Regions from separate parts of the Virgibacillus natechei genome, predicted to be linked through region 2. Evidence: riboswitches for the same ligand, from Rfam matches in the RefSeq annotation. Region 2 holds a riboswitch; each other region holds the start of a gene.

Evidence for each region. Region 2 has a riboswitch for S-adenosylmethionine ahead of OLD84_RS12655 (methionine ABC transporter ATP-binding protein). Riboswitches for the same ligand answer to the same signal wherever they lie in the genome.
Region 1: it holds a riboswitch for S-adenosylmethionine, as region 2 does, so the genes downstream of both, OLD84_RS17695 (O-acetylhomoserine aminocarboxypropyltransferase/cysteine synthase family protein) here and OLD84_RS12655 (methionine ABC transporter ATP-binding protein) in region 2, are expected to answer to the same signal.
Region 3: it holds a riboswitch for S-adenosylmethionine, as region 2 does, so the genes downstream of both, OLD84_RS13955 (O-acetylhomoserine aminocarboxypropyltransferase/cysteine synthase family protein) here and OLD84_RS12655 (methionine ABC transporter ATP-binding protein) in region 2, are expected to answer to the same signal.
Region 4: it holds a riboswitch for S-adenosylmethionine, as region 2 does, so the genes downstream of both, ssuE (NADPH-dependent FMN reductase) here and OLD84_RS12655 (methionine ABC transporter ATP-binding protein) in region 2, are expected to answer to the same signal.

Annotation. Positions count from the first base shown of each region.
Region 1 is NZ_CP110224.1:3,538,358-3,546,370, forward strand. Features, by position in the region: gene hutH (histidine ammonia-lyase) at 1-514, opposite strand, end outside; gene OLD84_RS17670 (hypothetical protein) at 853-1,068, opposite strand; gene OLD84_RS17675 (acyl-CoA thioesterase) at 1,217-1,744, opposite strand; gene cls (cardiolipin synthase) at 1,801-3,243, opposite strand; gene megL (methionine gamma-lyase) at 3,430-4,614, opposite strand; gene rarD (EamA family transporter RarD) at 4,782-5,678, shown strand; SAM riboswitch class I at 6,342-6,461, shown strand; gene OLD84_RS17695 (O-acetylhomoserine aminocarboxypropyltransferase/cysteine synthase family protein) at 6,574-8,013, shown strand, end outside.
Region 2 is NZ_CP110224.1:2,435,300-2,443,312, reverse strand. Features, by position in the region: gene OLD84_RS12690 (3-hydroxyacyl-CoA dehydrogenase/enoyl-CoA hydratase family protein) at 1-105, shown strand, start outside; gene OLD84_RS12685 (acetyl-CoA C-acetyltransferase) at 125-1,300, shown strand; gene OLD84_RS12680 (acyl-CoA dehydrogenase family protein) at 1,351-3,135, shown strand; gene OLD84_RS12675 (arsenate reductase family protein) at 3,318-3,674, shown strand; gene gcvH (glycine cleavage system protein GcvH) at 3,866-4,255, shown strand; gene OLD84_RS12665 (toprim domain-containing protein) at 4,380-4,727, shown strand; gene OLD84_RS12660 (thioredoxin family protein) at 4,738-5,052, shown strand; SAM riboswitch class I at 5,174-5,287, shown strand; gene OLD84_RS12655 (methionine ABC transporter ATP-binding protein) at 5,395-6,426, shown strand; gene OLD84_RS12650 (methionine ABC transporter permease) at 6,416-7,084, shown strand; gene OLD84_RS12645 (MetQ/NlpA family ABC transporter substrate-binding protein) at 7,105-7,959, shown strand.
Region 3 is NZ_CP110224.1:2,698,070-2,706,082, forward strand. Features, by position in the region: gene OLD84_RS13950 (arsenic resistance protein) at 1-904, shown strand, start outside; gene OLD84_RS13955 (O-acetylhomoserine aminocarboxypropyltransferase/cysteine synthase family protein) at 1,014-2,306, opposite strand; SAM riboswitch class I at 2,437-2,547, opposite strand; gene ilvA (threonine ammonia-lyase) at 2,622-3,566, opposite strand; gene leuD (3-isopropylmalate dehydratase small subunit) at 3,681-4,271, opposite strand; gene leuC (3-isopropylmalate dehydratase large subunit) at 4,284-5,690, opposite strand; gene leuB (3-isopropylmalate dehydrogenase) at 5,710-6,816, opposite strand; gene OLD84_RS13980 (2-isopropylmalate synthase) at 6,977-8,013, opposite strand, start outside.
Region 4 is NZ_CP110224.1:1,484,763-1,492,775, forward strand. Features, by position in the region: gene OLD84_RS07790 (UPF0182 family membrane protein) at 1-556, shown strand, start outside; gene OLD84_RS07795 (hypothetical protein) at 633-917, opposite strand; TPP riboswitch at 1,030-1,127, shown strand; gene tenA (thiaminase II) at 1,287-1,967, shown strand; SAM riboswitch class I at 2,230-2,336, shown strand; gene ssuE (NADPH-dependent FMN reductase) at 2,458-3,009, shown strand; gene OLD84_RS07810 (LLM class flavin-dependent oxidoreductase) at 3,038-4,414, shown strand; gene OLD84_RS07815 (hydroxymethylglutaryl-CoA lyase) at 4,708-5,613, shown strand; gene OLD84_RS07820 (helix-turn-helix domain-containing protein) at 5,844-6,389, shown strand; gene OLD84_RS07825 (DUF2332 domain-containing protein) at 6,670-7,695, shown strand; gene OLD84_RS07830 (hypothetical protein) at 7,781-7,945, opposite strand.

The sequences.
Region 1 (8,013 bases), 1.1 Mb from region 2:
CATCCATCGCGCTTATCCGATTCCCTTTATAAACTACCTCCCCTTCCCCTAACAAACCTGATGCCAAGTGAGATAAAGGCGCCAGATCCCCACTCGCACCAAGCGACCCTTGTTGCGGAACAACTGGGTGAATGCCAGCATTTAAAAATGAAATTAACTGATCGATCAATACCGGACGTATGCCTGAATAGCCTTGTAATAACGCATTTGCACGAAGCAACAACATCGCCCGGCTGACTTTTTCGGAAAAAGGATCACCAATACCACATGCATGTGAATGAATCAGATTCAACTGCAATTCATCTAAATCCTTATCCTCAATAATGACATCACTAAATTTACCAAAACCTGTATTTATTCCATACATTGTTTTCTTATCTGCAAGCATTGCTTCTACTGTATTTCTATTTGTTTGTACGTTGACTACTGCCTCATCAGCCAATGTCACAGGTTCCCCCTCTAAAACAACCTGCTCCACTTCATTCAACGTTAATGTTTGACCTAAAATAACCACCTACACACCTCCATAGCACCGCTTTATCATAATAAAGCAGACAAAGTAAAAAGAGGCTATGGTTGATTAAACCATGCCTCCTATATCTTTCCTATCAATGAATCGATGTCGCTGTTTTCGATGCAAAAACATGTGATCACCTCAGATAATAGTAGAAAACTTGAATTGCCGCCAAGCTTTATGCGAATGTTGTCCTAGCCCACACTTACGATGCCCTGATGTTTTCCAGTGGGGCTTTACTTCCCACTACGATAAATTTGTTTATATTCTTATTATAAACACATTCTATTGGAAATTCAACATATTTTCAGATAATTTAGGTTACAGAAAAACGAATTTCATCCCTCCAACTTCAATACTGTTTCATTTTCTTTGAAATTATTGCTTCCACCATCATATAAAAAGTCCTGAATAAGTAAGTAAACCATTGCTCCAATTAGTATAACGATTGCAAGGAGCACCGTCGTGAAAAGGGTTATAAGAGCTACTTTCAATGCTTTAAAACCTTTCGGACCTAGCCATGTAATTAGCTTATCTTTCGCGTTTTCAATCATAAATGAATACTCCTTCATACGTTAATTCAGCCGAACATTATACACTATTTACTTAGAAAATTTGGTTGTTACCAAGCCTTTAGGTAACAGCCAAAAGAAAAAAGCTATCGTAATAGCTTTTTTCACTTCTTATTTGCATCATGGATTCTTATCTTTCCCGATCCCACGGAAATCCAGTGCCGAATAATTCAGCTAATTCCTTGGATTGATCCCTTCGTTCTCTACGATGTTTTGCACGTTCAGGAGCCTGTTCATGAAGCATTTTTTCATGCTCTGCCTCTGGGTAAACACCTGGGACAGGGGTTGGCTTTCCTTCGTCATCTATCGCAACAAACGTTGTAAAAGCAGTTGTACAGACTTTTCGCTCTCCTGTCAGCAGATTTTCTGTAACGGCCTTTATAAAGACTTCCATCGATGTATTGTGTGTCCAGGTTACAAAAGCTTCCAAACAAATGGAATCTCCTTCTTTTACTGGCGCCAAAAAATCTACAGAATCTGTTGATGCGGTAACAACGAGCTTTCTGGAGTGTCTTACAGCAGCTATTGCTGCCACATCATCTATATAGGCCATTAATTTTCCTCCGAACAATGTACCATGACTATTCGTATCCGGTGGCAGGACATGTGATGTTTTTACTGTTAACGATTCCCAACAAGGCTTTTTTTCTGCTTCCATGTTATGTTCCTCCTATATATAAGGTGATATAAGTAGTTTTACCCCAAATATTATAATTATAATATGGGGGAAATTAAGTGAGAAACCGATTCTTTGAAACGAATCCCCAATGAACGTTTACTATATAACTTTGGTGTCATTTGTGTCGATAACAATATATCCTCATTAAACAAGTCAACCAATCGTTGTGTCACTTCTTTATCATATAAAAAGGCATTTATTTCAAAATTTAAACGGAAACTTCGTACGTCAATATTGGCTGTACCAACAGAGGAAATGTTGCCATCTACTACAATTGTTTTGGCGTGCAGGAACCCATTCTGATAAATATAAACGTCAGCACCTGCTTTTAGCAAATCACCAACAGAGGATAAGGTTGCCCAATACACAAATGGATGATCCGGTTTATTCGGAATCATTAATTTCACATCAACACCTGATGCTGCTGCAATTCGAAGTGCATCTCTTAAGCTTTCATCCGGAATAAAGTAAGGTGTTTGAATATAAATATAGTCCTTTGCTTCCATAATCATTTTGATATAGCCTTGTTTTATTTGTTCCAACTCCGAATCTGGGCCGCTTGATACAATTTGAATCCCTACATCACCAGATGGAACTGCATCATAAAAACGTTCTTCATATAAAATATCATTTCGTGATGCTTGATTCCAATCCAAGATAAACCTTGTTTGCATATTGCGAACAGCATCCCCATATATACGCAGATGTGTATCACGCCAGTATCCAAATTTTTTCTTTTTTCCAAGGTATTCGTCACCTATGTTAAAGCCACCGATATAGCCTACCTTCCCGTCAATAATTGCCAATTTTCGATGGTTCCGGTAATTAATTTTAAAATTTAACTTAGCTATCTTCGGTGGAAAAAACGCTTCCACCAAGATGCCCACACTTCGCAAGCGTTTAATGCTTTTGCTTTTTAATGATCGTGAACCCATATCATCATAAAGAATACGAACCTCTACACCTTCCTTAGCCTTTTTTATCAGCTCATCTGCAATACGCTGTCCCAATTGATCGTCTCTAATTATGTAATATAACAAATGAATATGATTCGTTGCATGCTGAATATCCTGGATGAGTGCATCAAATTTAGCTGCACCATCGGTATAGATGTCAACATCATTATCATGGGTGAAAATGGCGTCATCATTTCGTAAATGTAAATAAAAAAGATTCTCGTATTTAGCTATTTCTTCATGCTTGTACTTGAAACTCCCTTCTCTAAGGGCACGCATCTGATAATCCACAGCACTTTTTACGCCTAATCTACTTTTCGTATCCCATGTGAAAATACGCTTGTTACTTATTGGTCTTCCAAAAATTAAATAAAATATAAATCCTGCAATTGGGATGAATAGCAATACCATTAACCAGGCCCAGACAGAGCTGGCATTCTTTTTTTCTAGAAATATGATAGAAAAACCTAAAATGATATTAAAAATAATGATAAATCCTAATAAAAACGTATATGCTTCCATATAAAGTCACCTCTCAAAAGCCACATTCCTTCTTCATTTACTACTTATCATAGCATAAAATTAGGCTTTACATTGCATTCATTTTCTAATGTAAATACATTAACGTATTTTATGCTTCCCTAATTTGACAAAAGAAAACACACCTATAAACGAAAATGTATAGGCATGTTTATAATAGTAGAATTTTTATAATAAATTTAAAGCCTGGTCTAGATCCTCCCAAATATCTTCCCACGCCTCTAGTCCGACTGATAAGCGAATTAGCTCATCCGTTATCCTCATTTCTTGGCGTGCCTCTTCTGGAACAACTGCGTGGGTCATCGATGCTGGGTGTTGGATTAATGTCTCGGCATCCCCAAGACTTACAGCAATTTTTAAAAACGATAATTTATTTAGGAATTGTTGTGCTTCTACTTTTCCACCATGAATTTCAAATGAAATCAATCCCCCACCACGCTTCATTTGCTTCTCTCGAATTGGATAATCCGGATGGCTTTCATCACCTGGATAGTAAACGTTGGCTACTTTTGAATGATTACGTAGTTTTTCAAAGATTTTCTCTGCATTATCACAATGCCTATCCATGCGAATGGGGAGTGTTTTTAGCCCTCTTAATAAAAGCCAGGCATCAAACGGAGAAATAATCCCGCCCATATCCTTTTGCGTTGTCATGGCAACCGAATCAAGAAAATCTTTTTTACCAGCAACCAAACCTGCGACAACATCACCATGTCCGCCGATGTACTTTGTCGCACTATGAACAACCACATCACATCCCTGTTCAAGGGGACGCTGTAAATATGGAGAGGAGAACGTATTGTCAACAACAACGGGAATATTATATTCCCTCGCCACCTCTGCAACCATCTGCAAATCAATTAATTTCATTGTCGGATTTATCGGTGTTTCTACATATATACAAGTTGTTTCAGGTTTGATCCGTAAGCGAATTCCCTCTTTTGATTCCATTGCGGAAAAGTCATGTGTAATATTGTATTTATCATTCATCATGGTTAATAAACCAAATGTGCAGCCATACAAACCCGAAGAGCACAATACATGATCACCTGTTTTGGTTAAGGCAATTAATACAGCAGATACAGCGGCCATCCCTGAACCGAAGGCAAGTCCTCGTTCTCCCTTTTCCAGTGCCGCTATCCTTTCTCCCAAAACTGTGACCGTTGGATTTCCCAGGCGAGAATATGCATATCCCTCTTCTTCTCCTGCAAAACGGCGCTCCCCTTGTTCTGCTGATTCAAATGTATAAGTGGATGTTTGAAATAATGGTGTGGCAAGACTTCCAAGCATCTTCTGAGAATCATACCCTTCATGAATAACCGTTGTTTCAAAACGTTTATGCTTTTTTGACATAGAAAACGACCCCCATTCGCGAATTCTTCTCCATAGCATTCTACATCCTACTATAATCTATAAAACTAATTTTTGAAAGCGTTTTCTAATAATCAAAAAAAATGCTGCTTAATTGCTTTACTCAACTATTCCTTCTAAACTAAATCTATTTAGGTGAGGGGGATCATATGAATAACAATCAAACTAGAAATGGAATTATCGTTACAATCGCGGCATATTTATTATGGGGATTTCTGCCAATCTATTGGAAGCTAGTCGAAGAGGTCCCAGCCGGCGAAATATTGGCACATCGGATTGTCTGGTCATTTATATTAATGATCGGCATTGTCCTGATTTTACGCAAATGGACTCCTTTCATACAAGAATGCTTTATCATTTTCAAAAACAGGAAAAGACTGCTTGGCATAACACTCGCCTCTCTTTTTATTAGTTTAAACTGGCTAACTTTTATATGGGCGGTTAATAGCGATCATGTTATTCAAGCAAGTTTGGGGTATTATATTAATCCGCTTATTAGTATTGTACTCGGTATTGTTGTACTAAAAGAAAGTGTCACAAGAAGACAAGTCGTCTCTTTTATTTTTGCAGGTATCGGTGTATTATACTTAACGTTTAGTTTTGGAGTTTTTCCATGGGTTTCACTACTTCTAGCACTTACTTTTGGGGTCTATGGACTACTTAAGAAAATGGTTAATGTCAGTGCGATATATGGTTTAACCATCGAAACAATGATTATAACACCAATCGCTGCTATTTATTTATTTTCAATACCAGAGCGTTCGGTTACATCCAGTTCTTTGATTTCACCTGAAAATTTGTTATTGATTGGAGCTGGAGTTGCTACTGCAGTACCGTTGCTGTTATTTGCAAGTGGGGCTAAGAAAATCCCATTAGCTATGGTAGGCTTCCTGCAATACATTGCTCCGACGATCATGCTGATTCTTGGTGTGTTTTTATACAATGAACCATTTACATCCGCACATATTGTTGCATTTCTTTTCATTTGGTCTGCCTTATTCATTTATATGGGATCTACATACAGGCGTCCAATGCGGCATTCTTAGAGAATATGTGCGTGGTTATAAATGCGACGCAGTGACAATTCATTTGCAAACGCTGGTTGAGAGCAGAGATTCGCTACGGAAACACATTTCGCTTTCCGCGGGCGGCTGGTGAGCCTCCTTGTGCTACGCACTGCGGGGTCTCACCGAGGCCTTTCCTCCCGCAGGAGTCTTCATGTGTTTCCTCCGCTGGGTGTTCCGGTTACTGTCGCTAAATTGCATTCGTAATCAATATTCAAAACATCCAACCACCTCACCAGTTCGTGTGAGCGAAGAGCAGTGACTCCTGCGGGAACAAATGTTTTCGGTGGGGCGAGCATTTACGCGCAGTCCCAAAGGTTTTCGGTGGACGAGTAAGCGCAGTCCCAGCCCCAGCACGTGTCCGAAAACCCCGCAGGACTATCCTAAGGAAGGTCGACTAAAACCGTTCTTTGCGAACAACGTCGACCCACCCTTTGCCAGGACAAGACCGTGCTCGCGGAAAGCATCCGCCCGGAGCGATCCCAAACGGCGTTTATAACAAATACTTATAGCAAACAGTAGTTACGTCGTCTTCTATAGACTGTGCGTCAAAACAACTATTTTTAGAAAACAGCATTATTTTCTAAAAGTGGTTGACAAATGAATGATTGAATACTATACTATTCAGTAATTTACAAATTCAATCTCTTATCAAGAGTGGCGGAGGGATTAGGCCCTGTGATGCCCGGCAACCAACAAAGCAAGCTAATTTGCTTTTTTAGGTGCTAAATCCTACAGATCAACCATTGATCTGGAAGATAAGAGGAGGTTCGGTTACATATACGCCCTCTTCTTAGGAAGAGGGTTTTTTCATTCATCTCCCTCTCCACAGTACGACAGCGTAAAAATCTATAAAAAACTCAAGGAGGAATTATTCATGTCTAACTTTCATCTTCACAATCCAGAAACCACTTTACTTCACGGTGGACAAGAACCGGACCCAACTACTGGATCGAGGGCCGTTCCTATTCATCAAACAACATCATACGTATTTCGCGATACGGAACACGCTCAAAATTTATTTGGGTTAGCAGAGCCAGGGAACATCTATAGCCGTATTATGAATCCGACTGTTGACGCTTTTGAAAAACGCGTGGCAGAACTTGAGGACGGGATTGGTGCTGTAGCAACTTCATCTGGTATGGCCGCAATCACACTATCCATCTTAAATATTGCCAGTACAGGTGATGAAATAATTGCTGACAGTAATCTATATGGTGGTACGTATAATCTTTTCGCAAATACATTGCCACGTTACGGCATTAACGTAAAATTTGTGGATGGAACGGATCCGGAAGCAATTAAAGCAGCAATTACAGATCATACAAAAGCTATTTTTGGAGAAATTATTACGAACCCTAGCCTGAATGTATTTGACGTGGAAACAGTTGGTAAAATCGCTCATGAAAACAATCTCCCGTTGATTATTGATAATACCTTTGCACCATATATTACAAAGCCGCTCACGTGGGGTGCTGACATTGTTGTTCATTCCGCAACAAAATGGATTGGCGGACATGGCACAACAATAGGTGGTATCGTCGTAGACGGTGGCAGGTTTGATTGGAGTAACGGTCGATTCCCTGGTTTTACGGATCCTGACGAAAGCTATAACGGCCTTCGTTACGCAGACCTGGGATCAGCAGCTTTTGGGACAAAACTCCGGGTGCAGCTACTGCGTGATATCGGTGCATCTCTCAGTCCACAAAACGCATTCTTATTACTCCAAGGTTTAGAGACCTTGCATTTACGTATGGATCGTCATAACAATAATGCAAAAGAGGTCGCAGCGTATTTACAAAAGCATCCAGCTGTAGAATGGGTTAATTTTCCTGGGCTCGAAGATCATCCATCCCACCAGTTAGCTAAAAAATACTTTGCTGACGGTTTTGGTTCCGTGATTACTTTTGGTATTCAAGGCGGCCGTGATGCTGGAAGAAAGTTGATTGATAATGTAACGCTCTGGTCCCATGTTGCTAATGTAGGTGATGCGAAATCGTTGATTATTCATCCTGCATCAACAACACATCAGCAGTTAAGTCCAGAAGAATTGAAACAAAGTGGTACCACGGAAGAATTAGTCCGCTTATCCATCGGCATTGAATCCACATCGGATATTTTAGCTGATTTAGATCAGGCAATTGCCACAGCTGTTAACCAGCCTGCTCAATTCGAAGCAACCGAAGAAGATACCATTAAATGGTTACTTTCCTCTCCATTTGATCGGAAAGATGGAGCAGTCCGGAAAAAGGTAATTGCTACTGCAGTTCGTGCAGGTGATAGAATTGGAGAAAATGCGAAAAAGTTGGAAGCATTA
Region 2 (8,013 bases):
ATGCTCGATCTAGAACGCGAAGCATTCTTGAGCTTGATTCAGGAACCGTTAACGCAAGCTAGAATGCAGCACATGCTTGTAAAAGGAAAACCTTTACGAAACTAATTGAATAGGGGGAAGGAATGTGAAGGAAGCAGTAATTGTTGCAGGTGCAAGAACCCCTGTAGGAAAAGCAAATAAAGGTGCACTAGCTGATAGTCGACCAGATGATTTAGCAGCGATAACAATAAAGGAAACGTTAAAACGTGCAGGGAATTATGATGGCAATATTGATGATGTGATTATTGGAAATGCGATGCCAGAAGCAGAACAAGGCATGAATATGGCACGTAATATCGCTGGGCTTGCAGGACTGAAGAATGATGTGCCAGGAATTACGATTAATCGTTACTGTTCATCAGGCTTACAAAGTATCGCCTTTGCAGCAGAACGGATCATGATTGGTGCGAGCGATTCTATCATTGCTGGTGGAGCTGAGTCTATGAGTCTCGTTCCAATGGGTGGTCATGTAATTAAGCCGAATCCAAAATTGGTTCAGGACGCACCTGGCTATTATATGGAAATGGGTCATACAGCAGAGGAAGTAGCAAATCGGTTTGGTATTTCACGAGCTGATCAGGATGCATTTGCTGTTCAAAGCCATGAGCGAGCAGAAAAAGCTATTAATGAAGGGAAATTCAAAGACGAGATTGTTCCTGTCGGCGTGACAAACCGAATAGTAGGAGATAAAAATAAGATTGAAGAGAAGTCCTTTCAATTTGATATGGACGAAGGCGTACGTCCCGGGACGACGACGGAGGTACTTGGTAAGCTTCGTCCAGCATTTAATATAAAAGGGTCTGTTACTGCAGGTAATGCATCGCAAATGAGTGATGGTGCAGCATCCGTACTAGTCATGGATCGAGAAAGAGCAGAAGCAGAAGGGCTAACACCATTAGTGAAATTTCGCTCATTTGCAGTAGCAGGTGTAGAGCCGGAAATAATGGGGGTAGGACCTGTAGAAGCCGTACCAAAAGCATTGAAAATAGCAGGTTTAAACCTATCAGATATTGGTCTATTTGAATTGAATGAAGCATTTGCATCTCAAGCCGTCCGTGTTATTCAAGCACTGGATCTTGATATAAATAAAGTTAATGTTAACGGCGGTGCCATTGCGCTTGGCCATCCACTTGGGATGACAGGGACAAAACTGACATTAAGCCTTATTCATGAAATGAAACGCCGCAACGTGCAATATGGTGTTGTAACCATGTGTATTGGTGGCGGCATGGGGGCTGCTGGTGTTTTTGAACTATTGTAATCGGCTTCTTATCTAAATTAAACTATTCCAAAAAGGAAGGAAGAATAAATATGAGTGAAACAAAAGATAAGGTTTTCAAGGGTGGAGCATTTTTAACGGAAGATTTGACTGCAGATGATGTCATTACACCAGAGGATTTCACAGAGGAACATAAAATGATTGCCAAAACGACAGAAGACTTCGTATTAGGTGATGTTTTACCAAAGATTGAAAACCTAGAAAATCATGAATTCGAACATTCTGTTGATTTATTAAAAAAGGCTGGTGATTTAGGGCTGTTGGGTGTTGACGTCCCTGAAGAATATGGCGGTCTTGCTTTGGATAAAATTAGCTCTTCTTTAATAACGGAGAAATTTTCACGTGCCGGTGGATTCTCGGTGACACATGGGGCGCATGTAGGGATCGGCTCCCTTCCAATTGTGTTTTTTGGGAATGATGACCAGAAGCAGAAATATTTACCTAAGCTTGCAACTGGAGAACTATTAGCTGCATATGCACTAACAGAACCAAGTTCAGGTTCTGATGCAATGGGGGCAAAAACAACAGCGACATTAAATGAAGCTGGAACGCATTATATTTTAAACGGTGAAAAGCAATGGATCACAAACTCCGCATTCGCAGATGTGTTCGTTGTATACGCAAAAATAGATGGAGAGCATTTCACAGCATTTATCGTTGAACGTGAATTCCCCGGTGTGTCAACCGGTCCAGAAGAGAAGAAAATGGGTATTAAGAGCTCATCTACTCGCACACTCGTTTTAGAGGATGCAGAAGTTCCTGTTGAGAATTTATTAGGGGAAAAAGGGCGAGGCCATATTATCGCATTTAATATTCTCAATGTTGGACGTTATAAGCTTGCGATTGGTGGTGTTGGTGGATCCAAGCGTGCCCTGGAATTATCGGCAAAATATGTGAATGAACGTAAACAGTTCGATACACCAATTTCCAGCTTTTCCTTAACGCAGGAAAAATTAGCAACAATGGCTGCGGAGATTTATGCGAATGAAAGTTCCGTCTACCGAACAGTTGGTTTATTTGAACAGCGTATGGGCGCATTGACAGACGAACAAATGAAGGATGGACGTGAAGTAGCACGTGCCATAGCTGAATACCAAATTGAATGTTCGATGAATAAATATATGGCTACAGAATTATTGGATTATACAGCAGATGAAGCAGTACAATTGCATGGTGGTTATGGGTTTATGCAAGAATATGAAGTAGAGCGAATCTATCGTGATTCACGAATTAACCGTATTTTTGAGGGTACAAATGAAATCAATCGACTAATCGTACCTGGAACATTGTTGAAAAAAGCAATGAAGGGCGAACTTCCATTACTGCAAAAAGCGCAAGCGTTACAAGAAGAATTAATGATGATGATGCCGGAGGAAGTGGGCGACGAGCGTTTAGCGCAAGAGAAACACCTGTTGAAAAATGCCAAGAAGATTGTTTTACTTGGCGCTGGTCTAGCCGCACAGAAGTATATGCAGAAGATTGAAAAGGAACAAGAAATTTTAGTTAACCTAGCAGATATGACTGCAGAAGTATATAACATGGAAGCTGCAATTCTTCGTACTGAAAAGGCGATCAATCGTTCAGGCGATGAGAAAAACAAACAAAAATTATTATACACTCAAATTTATGTACAGGAAGCTTTCAACCGAATTGAAGCAGATGCAAAAGAAACATTAATTGCAGTCGAAGAAGGGGACACATTACGTACGATGTTGTCGTCACTTCGTAAGCTAACTCGCCATACACCAACAAATGTAATAGCGAAAAAGCGGGAGGTTGCAGCTAAAATTATAGAGGAAGAAGAATATATCGTTTAATATAATTCAGGAAGAATATGTGATAGCTCGTTCCTATTAAAATAGGGAGAGCTATCTTTTTATAAGCAGTTAAGCAGTTCAAAAACGCTAGTACATAATTATCAAACGAAAAGAATGAATAATTAGCTATAGTCATGATAGAATTAAAAATATCAATACATTTACGAAGGAGGATGATGTATATGGCACTTACATTTTATTGGTATCCAAGCTGTGGTACATGTAAAAAAGCGAAGAAGTGGTTAGATGAGAATAAACTTGAGTACCGTACCATACATATAGTGGATACACCACCGAAAAAAGAAGAGATAAAAGAACTAATTGAAAAAAGTAATTTGCCTGCAAAAAAATTTTTCAACACAAGCGGGAAAAAATACCGTGAGTTGAATATGAAAGAAAAAATAAAAGATGCAGACACTGAAGAAATGGTAGAACTCTTAGCTTCGGATGGGATGCTGATTAAGCGGCCAATCGTAACGGACGGACTAAACGTGACAGTTGGATTTAAGGAAGAAACGTTTAATGAAAATTGGCTATAATGTGTGTAGGGAAGTTTTAGTAAAAGCCTATCCATCATACGTGAGTAGTGTAATAAATTAGTCAACGTAGAGGTTTCCCGCTTATCATATGATGGGAGTTAGAACAGCGTCAATGAATTATTGTAAAACACTAGAAAAATCCATGCTTACATTGTATAGTTATAATGGAATGAATAAACGGAGGGATATCAATGAGCGTACCAGGGGATTTATTATATTCAGAAGAACATGAGTGGATTAAGAAAGAAGCCGAACAAGTACGTATCGGTATTACAGATTTTGCACAGGATGAACTCGGAGACATTGTATTCGTTGAACTTCCTGAGGTTGGAGAAGAGATTGAATTAGATGAGCCTTTTGGAAGTGTTGAATCCGTTAAAACAGTCTCTGAGTTATATGCTCCACTAAGCGGAAAAGTTATTGAAGTGAACGAGGATTTAGAAGATAATCCTGAATTTGTAAATGACTCACCATATGATAAGGCATGGATGATCGTGGTCGAGCCATCTGATTCGTCGCATCTTGATCGTCTATTATCAGCAGAGCAATATGATGCAGTTACGGACCAAGAAGAAGACTAATATCATGAATAGCGACTATAACTGGCTAACTTGCAACAATGTTGTATAGTTGGCCACGTTTGTATCATAGTATACATATAACAGAAGCATTTTTGCTTGATTTCATTAGGAGTGTTGTGGGATGATGGCACATGAAATAGTTATTATAGTCGAAGGATTAACAGATAAAAGGCAAATTGAGAAGATAATTACCGATGATGTCGCTATTGTTTGTACGAATGGTACCCTTGGTGTTGAGAAGTTTGATGATCTCTTGGAAACCTATGATTTAGATAATAAAAATGTATTGATATTTGTTGATGAAGATTATTCAGGCATAAAATTACGTAAACAATTGAGACATGAGCTTCCGCATGCCGAGCATATCTATGTGAGCAGTGAATATCGTGAAGTAGCGACAACTCCTGAGCATGTACTTGCTACTGCTTTACTGAGTAAACGAATAGCGGTTAATCCAATATTTTTAATTTAGGGTGGTAGTGTTGCAAGAGATAACAAACGAAGTACTGGAACAAGATAGCTATATATTATATATTTATACTCCTTTTTGTGGTACATGTCATGTAGCGCGAACGATGTTAACAAAAATTGAGTCGGTGCACAAAGAAACTATTTTTTACCAAATGAACGCTTCACTGTATGCTGAATTTATGCAGGAACACAAAATAGAGAGTGTCCCCTGCTTGTTAATTAAGGAAGGTAATGAAGTAAAAGAAAAAATTTATGCTTTTCGGTCTATCGCAAATATTTACAGCTATCTGACAGAGTATAAACCAGACCTGTTCGTAAAAAGTTAATGAAATAACAATATTGACACTAGAAAACTAGTGTGCTAGTATTTTTGCAGTAGGAGAGTATAAATGTTCCTACCTGCATCAGTACAATTAAAGCTTTCAAAGCTAAACGGTACGATTATATCTCTTATCTTGAGCGGTGGAGGGACTGGCCCTGTGAAACTGCGGCAACCTTCAGAACATTACGAAGTCTGAAAGGTGCCAACTCCTGCAAAGTGTACGCTTTGGCAGATGAGGGAACGAGAAAACGATTATTTACGTCTTTCTGTTCTCTTACAGGAAGGCGTTTTTGTGTTTTGGTTTGGTATAATAAGCATGGTATGTACCATTTAAGGAGGATTATTTGTGATTTCGATTAAGGGTTTAAGTAAATATTTCACATCAAATAAACAAAGAATAACAGCTGTTGATGATCTGACCCTTAATATAAAAGAAGGTGAGATATTCGGCGTTATCGGCTATAGTGGTGCAGGTAAAAGTACATTTGTACGTTTACTTAATCGGTTGGAGGATCCATCAGATGGTCAAGTTGTGATTGACAACCAGGAAATAACAAAATTAAATGCAAAAAAACTTCGGCTAGCACGACAGGAAATTGGGATGATTTTTCAGCATTTTAATTTACTTTGGTCACGTACTGTGCGAGATAACATTGCTTTTCCACTTGAAATAGCAGGAGTAGCAAAAGCTGAACGGCAAGAACGTGTACAGGAGTTAATTAATTTAGTCGGTCTCTCCGGACGAGAGGATGCCTACCCTTCTCAACTTAGTGGAGGACAGAAGCAGCGTGTGGGTATTGCTCGCTCGTTAGCAAATAACCCGAAAGTATTATTATGCGATGAAGCAACTTCAGCATTAGATCCAGAAACGACGAATTCTATCCTTGATTTACTGGTGGATATTAATGAGAAGCTGGGATTAACGATTATTCTTATTACCCACGAAATGCATGTTATACGCAAAATATGTAACCAGGTTGCAGTAATGGAACAAGGGAAAATCGTAGAACAAGGTGAAGTACTGGATGTATTCCGGCGTCCAAAGGAAACGGTGACAAGAAAATTTGTGGAGCAGGTTATGGGTGCAGATGATGAAGACGAAAGTGTAAGTCATTTGATTGATACGTATGACCAAGGAATAATCATTCGACTTCATTTTATTGGTGAAACAGCAAATCAAGCATTAATAAGTCAAGTAGCCAAGAAGTTTGATATAGCTATTAACATCCTCCAGGGGAAAATTACCCAGACCCAGGCGGCCGCATACGGTACATTGTTTGTTCAAGTTGAAGGAGATTCAGAGGAAATAAATAGGGCAGTAAGCTTTATTCATGATGAGACCTCGGTAGAAGTGGAGGTTGTTCGTCATGCTGAATGACTTATTTCCAAATCTAGATGTTCAAGACTTGGTGGAAGCAACGTATGAAACCTTTTATATGACGTTGTTCGCATTGGCAGGGACCATAATTTTAGGCATTATTCTAGGTTTACTTTTATACCTGACAATGCAAGGCGGCATGTGGCAAAACAAAACACTTAACTTTATTGTAGCTACGGTTGTAAATGTGTTCAGAGCTATTCCGTTTATTATATTAATTTTATTGTTATTTCCATTCACTGACTTTTTAATTGGAACTATTCGGGGTCCCACTGCAGCTTTACCTGCATTGATTATAGGTTCAGCACCATTTTATGGACGACTGGTGGAAATTGCGCTAAAGGAAGTTGATAAAGGCGTGATTGAAGCAGCAACCTCAATGGGAGCAAAGACACGGACAATTATTTTTCGGGTTCTATTACCGGAATCTATGCCAGCATTGGTGTCTGGGATAACTGTTACTGCAATAGCGTTAATTGGTTACACCGCGATGGCGGGCGTTATTGGTGCTGGAGGATTAGGAGATTATGCATACTTCTTCGGTTTTCAACGCCGTGATTTTGATGTGGTACTTGTTTGTACCATTTTGATTGTAGTCATTGTATTTATTTTCCAATTTATCGGAGATTATCTGTCTACTAAATTAGATAAAAGATAAAAATATAAGGGGAGATTATAATGAAAAGGAACGTGGCATTTTTAATGCTACTAGTAGTATTAGTACTAGCAGCTTGTGGGGATGGAAATACAGATGGAGATACAGATGAAAATACGGGTGATAATGGCTCTGAACCAGTGGAAATCACAGTTGGTGCTTCAAGTACACCACACGCGGAGATTTTGGAAGAAGCCAAACCGCTTTTAGAGGAAGAGGGAATATCACTTTCAGTTGAACAGTACCAGGATTATGTATTACCAAATGATGATTTGGAAACGGGAGATCTAGATGCTAATTATTTCCAGCATATCCCATATTTAGAGGGTCAAATAGAGGAAATCGGTTATGATTTTGATTATATTGATGGCATTCATATCGAGCCGATGGGGGTTTATTCTCAAAACATAACTGATATTGACGAGATAGAGAATGGAACAGAAGTAATTCTAAGTCGTTCTGTAGCTGATCACGGGCGAGTCCTAGCATTATTTGAACAGAATGGTCTGATTACTTTAGACGAAGACGTAGAAAAGGTAGATGCAGAAGTAAGTGATATTGTTGAAAATCCACATGACTTAACGTTTTCAGCAGATGTTGACGCAGCACTTTTACCTGAGTTGTATTTTTCTGAAGAGGATGCCTTAGTTACAATCAATACGAATTATGCAATTGATGCAGATTTAAATCCTTTGGAGGATGCACTCTTTATAGAAGATGATGAATCTCCATATGTGAATGTGATTGCCGTTCAATCAGAAGATATAGACAATGAAGTGTTGAATGAACTAGTCAACGTATTGCAGTCAGAAGAAATTCAAACCTATATTACGGAAACATATAACGGAGCTGTCGTTCCTGTTGGAGGTAATAACTAAGTTTTCGAATAACTTTTTTAGCAAATTTGGAGCAATACATCGTATTTGCCAGTA
Region 3 (8,013 bases), 260 kb from region 2:
AGGTTTTTTATTGGGACAGGTAGACATAATTGAACAATATGCCGAGAATTTCGTTATTCCGTTTCTATTCTTGATGCTATATGGATTATTTTTAACGATTCCATTGCAACAATTAAAGAAGGCCTTTTCAAATATTAAATTCCTTGGATCCAGCACGATCATTAATTTTATATGGACCCCCATTTTAGCTTGGAGCTTAGGAGCAGTATTCCTAGCTGATTATCCAGCTTTATGGATCGGTTTCATTATGCTTATGGTAACTCCTTGTACAGACTGGTATCTCGTGTTTACTGGTATAGCAAAAGGAAATGTATCGCTTTCTACATCGGTTTTACCGATTAATTTAATTCTACAGGTAGTGTTTCTGCCAGTATATTTACTCCTATTTGCTGGAACCATTGAAACAATAGCCGTATCAACGCTTGTAGAGAGCATATTGATTGTATTGGTTATTCCTTTTATACTGGCGCACCTTACGCGATTCTTATTAAGAAGAAGAGAATCTGTTTTAAACAACAAGATTATTCCCTTTTTCGGTAATGCTCAAATTTTCTTTTTAGCCCTGGCCATTATGGCAATGTTTGCTTCCCAAGGTTCTTACTTACTTGAAAACCTAGAAGTCATTTACATTTTAATTATACCCATTTTGATGTTTTTTGTTATTAACTACTTGATAGGGCGCTTGGTTGCTACGTTTTTAAATTTTTCTTATGAAGATTCAGTAAGCTTAAGTATGACGATTGTTGCCAGAAATTCACCAGTCGCCTTGGCTATAGCTGTAACAGCATTTCCAGATCAGCCTCTCATTGCCCTGGCTTTGGTTATAGGACCTTTGATTGAATTACCCGTACTTGCCATTGTCTCCCAAATACTGCTTCTAAAAAGAAGAAAGAGTAAAAAGTAAAGGTTACCCTATCGTTAGGATAACCTTTACTTTTCACTCCAACTTGATTCCATTTCTGGAACAAGAGATTGAATTGGTACTCCATATTTCATTCTACAATTTCTCGAATTTAACTTTTCCTCAGCGCCTGATCGATATCAGCTTTAATATCCGCTGCGTCCTCCAGCCCGATCGATAGTCGAATTTGCTCTGGCGTAACGCCAGCAGCGAGCTGTTCATCCGGTGATAATCTCGCGTGCGATGTCGTAGCGGGATGAAGGACGAGTGTTTTTGAATCGCCAACATTTGCGACATGGGATAACAGCTTCACGGAATTTATAAAGGTTTTCGCAGATTCGAGCCCGCCTTTAATTCCAATTGTAAAAATGGATCCTGCACCTTTTGGTAAATAGGTTTGGGCCATTTCGTATTGTGGGTCACCTTTTAATGTTGGATAATTCACCCATTCTACTTGCTCATGCCCGTCCAAGTATTCGGCTATCTGCTGTGCATTTGTCACATGCTGCTTCATGCGTAGTGGCAGTGATTCAAGACCTTGAATAAATAACCAGCTGTTGAATGGAGAAATGGTTACACCTAGATCATGCCCTAGTGTAAATCGAGCTTTGGCAATAAATGCATTTTCTTTAGCGAGTCTTACAAAAGATTGATCATCTAAAGAGGCCTTTGATTCCGTGAATTCCGGGAATTTGCCATTATCCCATGGAAATTTTCCAGAATCCACAATAACTCCCCCGATGGATGAGCCATGCCCGCCGATAAATTTAGTCGTCGAATGCACCACAATATCTGCACCAAATTCGATAGGTTTCTGTAAATATGGCGTTGTAAATGTAGAGTCCACTACCAATGGTAAATGATGTTCATGTGCGAGGTTACTAAGTCTGCTAATATCAGCAATTTCCAAGCTTGGATTCCCGATCGTTTCCGTAAAAATAGCTTTTGTTTTATCGTTAATTGCTCCAGCTATTCCTTCAAAATCTGTACCATCGACAAAGTGAACCGTTACCCCGAAGCGCTGAAACGTTTCCGAAAAAAGACTGAACGTACCCCCATATAAAGCATTGGTAGCTACAATTTCGTCACCTGCCTTTGCAAGGGTTAACAACGCAACCACAATAGCTGCTTGTCCGGATGAAACAGCAAATGCCCCCACTCCTCCTTCCAATTGTGCAATCCTATTTTCAAATACGTTATTCGTCGGATTTGCATTTCTCGAATAGATATATCCATTTCCCTGCATTTTGAAAAGCGAAGCTGCTTGATCTGTATCTTCAAATACGTAAGATGTCGTTTGATAGATCGGTACAGCTCTGGAACGAACTGATTCGTCAACATCATGCCCACCGTGCTGTGCTATTGTATCAAAATTCAAATTTCCTTTTGCGTGTTCATTTGTCATTTTGTCATGCCCCTTTTCTCCAATTCACAATAATGATCCCAAAGCTTTTAATTTGACTGTTTTCTAATTGTGAACACTAAAAAAACCTCTTCCAATGGGGAAGAGGTTTTTTAAAATTAAACGACACTCTCCCTCATCTTTCAAGCCAATACTGCTTGCTGGAAGTGGCACCATTTCACTATTTAGTAACGGTTGCCGCAGGATCATAGGACCAGGTTCCTCCCCCGACTCTTTATAAGGAATATTGCTATTAAGTTTTATATTGGTAATACGTTATCTCATTCTGAAGACTATCAAGAAAGAATATTTGATTGTTTAAGCAGAGTCATGCAATTTCTCAGCCAGGCGCTGGATTTTTGGTAAATCACTAATATCCATATTACCGCCACTTACAATGACGCCGCAATGCGCTGAATTAATTTGTCCGCTATTAGCGAATAATGCGGCTAACGCTGCAGCTCCTGCACCTTCCATCAATGTTTTATTTCTTTCAAGCATATAAACGAGTGCAGAAGCGATCTCTGCATCTGAAACGGTTATCATATCATCTACGTATTCACGTATGAGTGGCAACGTATTTTTACCAGGCTGTTTTACCGCGATGCCTTCTGCAATTGTAGAAACGGACTTCTTGTTCACTGCATCATGGTGATAACTGTCATGCATAGCAGACGCCCCGCTCGCCTGAACACCAATAACCTTTATAGCAGGATTTATATACTTAGCAGCAACTGCTATTCCACTAATAAGGCCCCCACCGCCAACGGGCACGATAATGGTGTCGAGTCGAGGTTCTTGGTGCAACATCTCCATGACAAGTGTACCTTGACCGGCCATCACATCATAATCGTCAAACGGGTGAATATAAACAGCACCTGTTTGCATTTGTCTTTTCAATGAAGCTTCATAGGCTTCCTGGAATGAATCGCCAGTAAGCACAACTTCAGCACCATAGTTTCGTGTGGCATTGACCTTTGCAAGGGGGGTACGTTCTGGCATGAAGATAGTTGCATGTGCGCCTAATTTGGCTGCAGCATGAGCAACCCCTTGCGCATGATTTCCAGCTGAAGCAGTGACAACACCTTTCTTCAATTGATCATCCGTTAATTGCATGAGCTTAAAACTAGCACCTCTAAATTTAAACGCTCCCGTTTTTTGTTGATTCTCCATTTTAAAATAAACGTTTTTGTCGAGTAATTCATCTGTGGTTGTTGATGTTAGTAATGGTGTACGGTGAACGATGGGTGACAGACGTTCCATCGCGGTATCAACCTTCTCACCTGTTAAGCAATCCCCAATGATTCCACACTCCTCATTAATTTGTATACTTTGTTTCCATGATGCTAATGCAAGCTCGAATACACCCCGTGGATCTTAGGATGACCCATGAGCTATCTCATAAGCCTCAATCTTATCCTCTAGCTTTAATGTTAAAGCTATTTCATCTAATCCATTCATTAGCTTTTCCTTGTGAAAGGCCGGGATATCAAAATGTACTTCATTTTGATCTGCATCAATAATGACTTGAGCTTCCAGATCGACATCTAATACCAATGTTGAATTCTCCGCCTGTTCCATCCATTGATTTACCTGCGTCTCATTCATTTGAACTGGAATAATCCCATTTTTTAATGCATTGTTATAAAATATATCAGCAAAGCTCGATGCTATAATAACACGAAACCCGTAATCCAACAATGCCCAGGGTGCATGTTCCCTAGAAGAACCGCAGCCAAAGTTCTCACCCGCTATTAAAATAGACGCTGTTTGATAAGCAGGTTTATTTAATCCGAACTCTGCTCGCTTATTCCCATCATCATCAAACCGCCAATGATAAAAAAGGAATTGACCAAATCCAGTTCGCTCTATTCGTTTTAAAAATTGCTTTGGAATAATTTGATCCGTATCTATATTTGTTCGGTTCAATGGGTATACCAATCCTTTATGTTCCTGAATAGCTTCCATTACATGCACCTCCTAATTCGCTATGCCCACAAATTTTCGAACATCCACAAAATGCCCTTCTATAGCAGCTGCTGCAGCCATTTCTGGACTAACTAAATGCGTACGGGCACCGTTCCCTTGTCTTCCCTCAAAATTCCGATTAGATGTTGACGCACATCTGCCACCTGGTGGAATAATATCATCATTCATTCCTAGGCACATACTGCAACCAGATTCCCGCCATTCAAAGCCTGCCTGTTTAAAAATAGTGTCCAGCCCTAGTTTTTCTGCTTCCAATTTAACGCTGAAGGATCCTGGTACAACGATCGCTTTCACATTTGTGTTTACTTGTTTTCCTTTAACAATGGATGCAGCCTTTTGCAGATCGCTTACACGGGAATTGGTACATGACCCAATAAACACATGGTCAATATCAATGTCTGTTATCGGTTGATTTTCTTCCAGTCCCATATACGTTAGGGCTCGCTCGACATCTTCCCTATGATCAACTTCATTTAGATTTGGTGTCTTGCCACTAACTGGGACACACATACTAGGGTTGGTTCCCCATGAAACTTGTGGTTCAATCTCTTCTGCATTAATTGTTACGGTCTTATCATAGGTAGCACCTTCATCGGTAGCCAGCTCCAACCACTCGTCGGCTACTTCTGTAAATGCCTCACCCTCTGGTACATATTCTTTTCCTTTTAAATAATCAATCGTTGTTTGATCCGGACTGATTAAGCCAGCCCGGGCACCTGCTTCGATGGACATATTACATATTGTCATACGTTCTTCCATAGATAATTTTCGAATCGCATCACCTGTGTATTCCATCACATAGCCGGAACCAAAACGAACGCCAAATTTAGCAATGATAGCCAATATTAAGTCTTTTGCTGTCACCCCAGGTCCTAAATCACCTTCCACCTGTACATTTAACGTTTTAGGTTGTTCCTGTTGCAAGGTCTGGGTCGCTAGTACATGTTCCACTTCACTAGTACCGATTCCAAAAGCCAACGCCCCAAATGCACCATGTGTTGACGTATGACTATCTCCACAGACAATAGTTTTTCCAGGCTGCGTCAATCCGAGCTGTGGCCCGATCACATGAACAATCCCTTGATCCGGGTGCATCATATCTGCTAGCGGAATTTCATGTTCTTCACAGTTATCCCGCAATGTTTCCATTTGTTTTTTGGCGATTTGGTCTTTGATGACATCCCTATTTTTTGTTGGGACATTGTGATCCATCGTAGCAAAGGTTAAATCCGGCCTTCGTACTTTTCTATTATTCAGTCGCAACCCTTCAAATGCTTGAGGAGAAGTCACTTCGTGAACCAAATGCAGATCAATATACATGAGATCCGGTTTACCACTTTCTTCATATACTACATGTTTATTCCATATTTTATGAACAATCGTTTCAGGTTTCGACACCGCTATCTCCCCCCTCTATTTAGGCATACATCGTACCTATTTGCTCGCACACACTATTTGTTGTTAAGTTATCTATCACCATTTCAGTCATTTCCTTTGTACCAACTTCTTGGCCACCCTTCATATGCAAGTCAGGGGTGTGGTATCCTTGCTCTAAGCATTGACTAACAGCTTCTTCAATTTCTAATGCTTCCTTTTCTAGGCCGAATGAGTGTCTAAGCATTAATGCAGCTGATAATATCATCCCTAATGGATTAGCAATTCCTTTTCCAGCAATATCAGGTGCAGATCCATGAACGGGCTCATAAAGTCCAACACCATCTGATCGTATACTCGCCGACGGTAACATTCCAAGTGAGCCTGTTAACACAGATGCCTCATCGCTTAAGATGTCACCAAATAAATTTTCGGTAACGAGTACATCAAATTGATCAGGTTGCGTTATTAGTTTCATTGCAGCTGCGTCAACGAGCAAATGCTCAACAGTTACATCCGGATAATCTTTGCTTTTTTCATCAACGATTTCACGCCACATTCGACTGGATTCGAGCACGTTCGCTTTATCAACAGACGTTAAATGATTATTTCTTAATTGCGCACTTTGGAAAGCTTTATCAATAATTCGCTCCATTTCATTCCGTTGATAATACAACGTATCAACTACAACTTCGCCATCCTCACGTCGCTCGCTAGGCTTTCCAAAATAAAGTCCACCTGTTAGCTCTCGTATAATTAAGATATCACTTCCCTTAATCACTTCCTCTTTTAATGGAGAAGCATCAAGTAAAGGACTAAAACCTTTAACAGGGCGCAGGTTGGCAAATAATCCAAGTGTCTTCCGAATCCCAAGCAACCCTTTTTCAGGCCTTAAGTATGCTGGTAGAGAATCCCATTTCTCCCCACCAACAGCTCCTAGTAAAATCGCATCCGCATGTTGACATGCTTTAATCGTATCTTCAGGCAACGGTGTGCCAGACTGATCGATCGCGTCCCCACCAATCTCATGCTGATGAAATGTAAAGCTATGACCAAATTCGCTGGAAATCGTATTTAATACTCGTTTTGCCGATTCCATAATTTCTTTTCCAACACCATCGCCTGGAAGCAGAATAATTTGTTTATCCATAATCTCCCCATCCCATCCGTTTTATTATTTTGTCTCTTTAACGTCCACCGGCTAAGGTTGCGACGTCCTGGGACTGCGATTACTCGCCCCACCGAAAACATTGTCGCAACGCCGGTCCTAGCACGTCCTGGGCGTCGAAAAACCCCAACTGAATGGAGTTTTACTTTATAACTTCTTTCTTCGTAATTGTCGAATTTTGTTGGACGATATAACGATTCACGGCATTTAAAAACGCATTTGCGGAGGCTTCTATCACATCTTGAGCAGTGCCTCTTCCGTTTACTTTTTCTCCATTTACCACAAGCTGTACATGTGATTCTGCGAGTGCATCTTTTCCACCGCCAACAGAGTTAAGAGAGTAATCTACTAATTGCAAATCCTCTTCAATTAGCGCATCCAGCGTTTTGTACAATGCCTCTACACTACCCTCACCTGTATAGGCAGTTTCAACTGTATTTCCTTCAGGGGTTTTCAAGCGCACTGTAGCTGTCGGGATATTCGCTGTTCCATATTGTACTTGGAACATTTCCAATTGGTATTTAGCAACTGAAGAAATATCTGTTTGGATTTCCATTAGCATCGTAAATATATCGTCGTCTGTTACCTCTTTTTTATGATCGGTTAATTTCTTAAATGTATTGAATGCTTCTTTTAGTTTTTCATCCGGCAGATCTATACCAAGTTCCGTAATTTTATCCTTGAATGCATGACGCCCTGAATGTTTTCCGAGGAATAAGGTGTTCGAATTTACTCCTACCATTTCTGGAGTAATAATTTCGTAAGTGGCTTTGTTTTTCAATACGCCATCCTGGTGAATACCTGCTTCATGCGAAAATGCGTTACGACCAATTACTGCCTTGTTTGCCTGGACATACATGCCAGATAGTTTTGCTACAAGGTCACTTGTGCGTTTTATTTCATTCAGTTTAAGGTTTGTTTGATATGGGTAGTAGTCGGCGCGTATCTTTAAAGCTACACCAACCTCTTCCAACGCAGCATTTCCAGCTCTTTCCCCAATTCCATTTATCGTTCCTTCGACCTGTGTTGCACCATTTTCAACCGCTGCTATCGAATTGGCAACAGCCATGCCCAAGTCATCATGGCAATGACAGGAAAGGTCGACACGATCTATATTCGGAACGGTTTCTCTAATAAATCGAAACAACTCTCCATATTCCGCTGGTGTCGTATAGCCTA
Region 4 (8,013 bases), 950 kb from region 2:
GATGGGCGTGCGTAATGACGGGGAACATTATGGTGAAAAGTTTGTATATAATTTCCCTAAACAGAAAAACGTATATGGTCCACAGCAAATTGAAAATCGTATTAATCAAGATAGTAGGATTTCTCAAGAGTTGAACCTCTGGGCACAAGGTGGTTCAGAAGTTATACGTGGAAACTTGCTTGCTCTTCCGATTGAGGACACGGTCATGTATGTAGAGCCAATCTATATTGAGTCTTCCAATGAAACCTCACTGCCTGAAGTGAAACAGGTTGTCCTTGCTTATGAGGATCACATTGTCATGGAAGAAACATTTGATCAGTCTTTAGAACAAATGCTGACACTCATTGATCCTGAAACCGAGGTTGATGAGGATCAAATAGATGAGGAAATCGAAGAATCAGAAGAGCCGACAGGGCCATCTATAGAATTAGAAGAGGAATTAGAAGAGTTTTCAGGTCTGTTTAATGATTATCAAAATGCACTATCTGAAGGAAATTGGAATGAAGCTGCAGAAATTATGACAGAGCTTGAAACCAAAATAAATGAATCAGAATAATTATTTCATAAAGAAGAAGTGCTCCATTAAATTGGAGTACTTCTTTTTTGCTTTTCAGATAGGATAGAAAATAGCCCTACTTTTCAAGTTCTATTTCAATATCAATCTCTTCTCCTATATCTTCCCAGTCCTCATTGGATGCACCACTGAAAATCAAACGAATCGATTCAATATCTTCTGCTTTGGAATTTTCTAGAATATAAAAGGACGATCCAGATTTCGTGACCGGACCGATGAATTCACCATCAATATGCTCGCTAAAGAACATATCAGGTTCTAATTGCTCACCGGTATTCGTAGTCAAAGTAGCTTGTGATGCATAAAATATAGTATCCTCTTCCCTTGTATTTTCAACTTCCATGTCTACTTGGATATATTCCAGTTCCTCTGTGATCTATGAATCTTTGTATGTATATGCTTGCTTTCTTTTATTAAGTGTGCCTATACTAGTATTTAGAAACTGAATATATAAGTAATTCGACTAGGGGAGCATCTAAATGCTGAGAGATTAATTCGACCCTTTGAACCTGATCTAGATAACACTAGCGTAGGGAAGTGGAACTGGCAATTTTTTGGTGAATATTACTGTTGCTAAACCCATTCCTATTATACTAGTGATGGGTTTTTTGTTATATTTGCTCTCTTACTCAAAAGAGGTGAGACCATTCTAAATCGATTCTTTAAAGCAGTCTAATTATAAACACGTTCTCAATAGAAAGGGGAATATATGATGAGCAACTTATTTACGGATCAATTGTGGAAAAGAGTAGAACCAATTTGGAATTCTTACTTGGAACATCCTTTTGTTAAAGGTATTGGTGAAGGATGGTTAGATCACGATAAATTTAAGCATTGGTTGAAACAGGACTATGTCTACTTGATCGAGTACTCCCGTTTATTTGCCTTAGGAAGTGCCAAAGCGGACGATTTAAAAACAATGACAGCATTTGCGAAGCTTCTGTATGGTACGCTGGATATGGAAATGGAATTGCATCGTGAATATGCTAGTAAATTTGGTATTTCAAATGATGAGCTTGAAGCAACTAGGCTGGGATCTACTACAACGGCGTATACCAGTTATATGTTGAATGTATCTCAGCGTGGTGGAGTTGAAAATGTTGTGGCATCCGTACTTGCGTGTGCATGGAGTTATAACTTTATAGGAAAGGAACTTGCAAAATGGCCAGGAGCATTAGATCATGAATTTTTTGGTCGTTGGGTGAAAATGTATTCTTCTGATGAATTCACAAAAATAGCCGAGGATTGTAAGCATCTGATAAATGAAATAACGAAAGGTAAACCGGAACGTGAATTAGCTATGTTAGAAGATATTGTGGTCAAAACAAGTTTATTTGAATATATGTTCTGGGATATGGCAGAAAGTAAAGAGGATTGGCCAATTAATTTATAAGAGGATGTTCAAAAAGTCCGGTAAAAATGACACATCGAATTTCTTCGTTGGCTTGCTTTTCCGTTGTTCACGTATTAATTGCATACGTTCCACTACTCAAAGCTACGCCGCCTTGAACTTCTCGGTCCTTTTTATCCTCCTTTTTGAACACGCATTATAAGTAAAAGTAAATCTAAACGTCTCAAAATATCCTTTCGTAAAAACATAAAACCTACTTGACTTATCGGAATAATTAATATAGAGTGTATATTATAACTTAATAATCTTATCAAGAGAAGCTGAGGGAGATGGCCCTATGACGCTTCAGCAACCTCTGACATTGTCAGGAAGGTGCTAATTCCACCAGGAGAAATCCTTGGGAGATAAGAGCGGATAAATTAACAATCAAAAGCCCTCTTTTCTCAAAAAAAGAAAAGGGGGTTTTTTAAGTTTTCAGCTCATTAAAGACAGGATAATCTTATAGAAAATAAAACAAGAAAGGATGATCACCATGGGTGAAATTGTTGTATTATCGGGAAGTCCTTCAGAATTTTCCCGTTCCGATCATGTGCTTAAATATTTAGGAACCTTACTTAAACAGGAGAATTTTTCAGTGACACATATTTCGATCAAGGATGTGCCACAAGAAGATTTATTTTTAGGAAAGTTTGACAGCCCTGTTATTCAAGATATAGCCACGTCAATCCAAAATGCTAGAGGAGTCATCGTGGGAACGCCAGTATACAAGGGAGCTTATTCAGGCGTCCTTAAAGCATTACTGGATATTCTGCCGGAAGATGTGCTCAAGCACACACCAGTGTTGCCACTAATGACAGGTGGAAGTCCCTCTCATTTACTGGCAATTGAGTATACATTGAAACCAGTATTAGCGACATTAAAGGGGCAGAACTTGAAAGGGCTCTATTTACTTGATAGTCAAATTGATAAATATAAGGAACATCCTATTGTTGATGAGGAAATCTTACAGCGAACGAAAAAGCAACTTTTTTATCTTATCGAATTAGTAAATAATCAAGCTAGTCTTGTTTCGATTTCGAAGTAACAATCGAAAAATTAAAGGAGGCATATAGATGGTAAAAAAGAGAATTTACCTGAATGCATTTGATATGAATACGCCTGGACATCAGTCACCTGGGTTATGGACCCACCCAGATGATGAGTCTTATCGTTATAAGGATAGTGATTACTGGATAGAACTGGCTAAAATTTTAGAAAAAGGTCGGTTTGATGCGATTTTTCTTGCGGATGTGTTGGGAACGTATGATGTGTATAACGGATCAAGGGATGCAGCTGTTAGTCAAGGGGCACAGGCTCCGGTCAATGATCCGTCACTCGTTGTTCCATTAATGGCAGCAGTAACGAAGCACCTTGGCTTTGGTGTGACAGCTTCTGTCACGCATGAGCACCCCTATACATTTGCTCGTCGTATAACGACATTGGATCATTTAACAAAGGGGCGTACCGGGTGGAACATTGTTACTTCTTATTTAAAAAGTGCAGCAATCAATATGGGATTTGCGGATCAAGTTAAACATGATGAGCGATATGATATAGCTGCAGAATATTTAGAGGTTGTCTATAAGCTTTGGGAAGAAAGCTGGGAACACGATGCTGTTAAGGTGGATAAAGAAAAGGGTATTTATTCAGATCCTGACAAGGTTCATGATATCAACCACGATGGAAAATACTTTAAAGTTCCAGGTGCACACTTAAGCGAGCCCTCTCCACAGCGCACACCTGTTATTTATCAAGCAGGGGCATCTGCGAAAGGTCGTGCATTTGCAGCTAAAAATGCGGAATGTGTGTTCATCGGTGCACCAACGATTTCCGCAACGAAAGATACGGTTGATAAATTGCATGCTGATATCGAGAAAGCTGGAAGATCACCAGAAGAAGTGAAAATCCTTACGATGTTCACACCAATAGTCGGACAAACGGAAGAAGAAGCGAACCGTAAATTTAATGATTATAAAAATCACATCAGCCAGGAAGGGGCATTTGCCCTATTTGGTGGATGGACCGGTATTGATCTATCCGAATACGACAAGGAAGAAAATTTACGCTATGTAGAGAGTGATGCGATTCAGTCTGCAGTAGAAAATCTCACGAAAATAGATCCTGATAAACCATCAACCGCAGAAGACATTAAAGATTTTGTAGGGATTGGCGGAATGGGTCCTTATACCGTTGGGTCACCAGAACAAGTAGCTGATACGATGGAATCGTGGGTTAATGAAGCTGGAGTTGATGGTTTTAATATTGCATATGCAGTGACTCCAGGAACCTTTAAGGACTTTGTTGAATATGTAGTACCAATTCTTCAGGATAGAGGATTGGTTCAAAAAGAATATGAAGGAACAACACTAAGAGATAGTTTATTTAGTCAAGGAGATCAATTGCCGGCACATCACCCTGGAAAAAATACGAAAGGCGTGCTGGTAACCTAATATTTTCTAAAAAACACGAACACGAAAGGAAAAGGACCTGTACCACATAATCAGTGGGCAGGTTCTTTTTTATCTTCTAAGCGTGGAGATTTGACATCGAACCAATAAAACCGGTACACTGTATTCAACAAAGTTGAATACAGATATATTGAGTTGAATAAGAATAGGTTTATAGAAGTGTAGATGCAATGTTATTATTTGATTTTTATTGTAAGCGCATTCTCATTGTCTATGGAAGAAGTTACAGATTCATGTTGATGAATGGATTCACAAGTAACAGAGGAGGAGTAAGTATGAGAAATTGGCCAGATTTTGTTGAGATAAAAGAAGTGTCACCTCGTGATGGCTTGCAGAATGAAAAAGGTTGGATTTCTACTGATGATAAGGTTGCTTGGATTAATATACTTTCAGATTCAGGTGTAAAGGAGATTGAATACTCGTCGTTTGTGCATCCAAAATGGATACCTAATCTGTCCGATGCACGGGAAGTTGGAAAGCAGATCAAAAGGAATCCGAATGTTTTCTATTCAGCACTTGTACCAAATATGAAAGGGCTTGAACATGCTTTGGAAGCTGGTATAGATGGCGCTTCGGTGTTCATGTCTGCTAGTGAGACGCATAATAAGAAAAACATTAATAAATCAATAGCAGAAACGTTTCCTGTGCTCCAGGAAGTTATTCAAGAGGCGAAACAAGAGAGAAAACGTGTAACGGGATATGTTTCAACCGTATTTGATTGTCCGTTTGAAGGGAAGGTTACACCAGCACAAGTCATCCGTGTTTGTGATCAATTGTTTGCGTATGGCGTTGACGATATATCGCTTGGTGATACAATCGGTTCCGCCGTACCTTCACAAGTGGATCAGTTGCTTGAAGCGGTCTTATCCCGCTATCCGAAAGAAAAAATCATTATGCATTTTCATGACACAAGGGGAATGGCTATTGCTAATATCCTGAGATGCTTGCAATATGGTATAACGCGATTTGATAGTTCCGTTGGAGGTTTGGGTGGTTGTCCTTATGCACCGGGAGCAGCAGGCAATGTAGCAACGAATGATGTATTATACCTTCTTCATGGTTTAGACGTGAAAACCGGCATTCGGGAACTTAAAATACAAGAGGCTGCCTTGTTTATCCAAAGTAAACTGGGAAAGGATCTGCCGAGTAAGGCTCTCGCCCATTATGTAAGTACAGCATAAGGCTATGACGCGTCCAAGGCGAGTGAGTGGGATCTTAGGTTGAGCGGCTGTACACCAGAGCAAGCAACTGCGCCACCAATCGAACGAATACTCCCGACATGCCGTTCAAGCCCATTTTTAGCGTATGGTTTTAAAGGTACTCTCCTTGACTGTCAAGTGGGACTATTCTATGATAAAAGACATATCCGACTTTTACGGTAAAGGAGAGAGTCCCAATAAATCTTGATAACATAGGAAAAAAAATAAAACAAATGCGATTAAGAAGTAAAAAAACACAACAGCAAATTGCCGATGAATGCGAGATCTCCAAAAGCCTATTATCCAAAATTGAAAATGGGCAAACCGCTTCAGCAATTGCCACTCTTTCAAAAATAAGTGAAGCTTTGCAGGTTCCTCTCTCATGGGTGTTAGATGATAAATTAGAGCAAGAGCTCGTGCTACTCCCGAAGGCGCACAGGCAATCTAAAGTTGGAGACGAGAATATGGGTTACTCCTATGAACTACTTGCAAATAGATCCCAATTTAATGGGGTTGAACCAACTATTGTTCATGTTACCCCAAAGGCTACGAATGACCGTCAAGAAACGTATACCCATTCCCAGGATGAGTTTATATTTATTATCGAAGGTTCTATTCACTTATATTATGATGGCAATCATCATTATATGGAAAAAGGTGATAGTGCTTATTTCCAAGGATCGAAAGCTCATTTATTTATCCCAGTAGACAATGATGGAGCAAAAGTATTAACATTATTTATCGATAGTCCATTATAAGTAAATCACTCAAGATTCAGTTTATCGAGAAGAAAGCAGCAAATCGCATAGGAAAGAGAGGGTACAAATCGTTGTCGATTCGTATCCTTTTTTATTGGTTATATTTGTTGTTTATAGCACTTTATCATGGTGAGAACTCCTGCTAATGAATGTGTTAAAACTCTATGATCCTGAATGTTCTGATAATAAGTGATATTTATGTTAAACTTAAAATTGAGATGGTGAAAAGGTTTATTTAAATGACGAAGTGGATGGTTTAACAAGGAAGGGGGATTTCATAGTGGACATTGCAACAATTTCCGAACGATTTAAAGTTTTTGCTCATCGAGAATGTAGGGGATCAAGTGACTTATATGAGTATTTGTCTGAACATATAGCTATGGATGAGAAATTATTAGCTATATGCACCAAAGTGCAACAAGGGCAACCTATTCCTAATTTATTTTTTGGTGCTGTTCATTATCTTTTACTCAAAGGAACAGAGCATGGTTTAAAAGACTTTTATGAAAGTATTGTAGAATCTCCGAAAAAGACAGAGCAATGTTTTCCTTATTTCAAGGATTTTTGCCAGTTGAATAAAGATGAAATTATTTCAGTAATGAAAAGTAGGCTGGTTCAAACAAATGAGGTGAGGCGGTGCAGTTATCTCTATCCAAGTTTTAGCTTTGTGTATGAGAAGGTGAAGAAACCTTTAGCGTTAATAGAGATAGGAACGAGTGCTGGTTTGCAACTGCTGTGGGATAAGTATAGCTATTCCTATGAAACAGATGTAGTTTACGGAAATAATTATTCTACTGTACATATAAACGGGCAAGTGAAAGGTGAGCGCCTACCATATTTACCTAATAACAGCCCACCGGTAGCCTGCAGAATTGGTATTGATTTACATGTCAGTGATCTTAACAGTGCTGAAGATTATTTATGGTTAAAAGCGTTAATTTGGCCTGAACATACAGAAAGACGGGATTTGCTTGCAAGCGCGGCAGATTATGTCAAAATAAACCATATAAATTTTGTCGAAGGGGATGGGGTAGCTTTACTGCCTGATATCCTCAAAGGAATCCCTGAAGATGCAGTGATATGCGTCTTTCACACACATGTTGCGAACCAATTATCGAAACAAGACAAAGTACAACTTCTCCAGCACATTAAGAATAGTGGCAAGGAGAGAGACATTTTTCATCTGTACAATAATATACAAGACGGTGACCTTCATCTGGATTATTATATAGATGGATATGAACACACTAGTACTGTAGGAGAAACAGATAGCCATGGCCGATGGTTCAGCTGGAATCTGTCATAATAGTTAGTGCCATGGTCGTCTGAACGAATTTTACATTAAAAAATAAGTGAAGAACATAGAAATATGCTCTTCACTTAATTTCGTATTATTTGTCGTTGGGATCGTATTCATCATTCAAAAGCCTTGTGACTCTCGTTGACTCTTTTTTTCTAATATCGGATTTGGTTGCTCGTTCACCATACGAATCCTCTGGATCCATACCAGGAGCAACGACACTTTCTGCAGGTTGCGTTCTTTTCTTTTTATCCATATGAAATTCCTCCCATCCTTTTTATCCTGTGTAAAAGGGAGGAATTTATCATAAAAATTGACCTACAA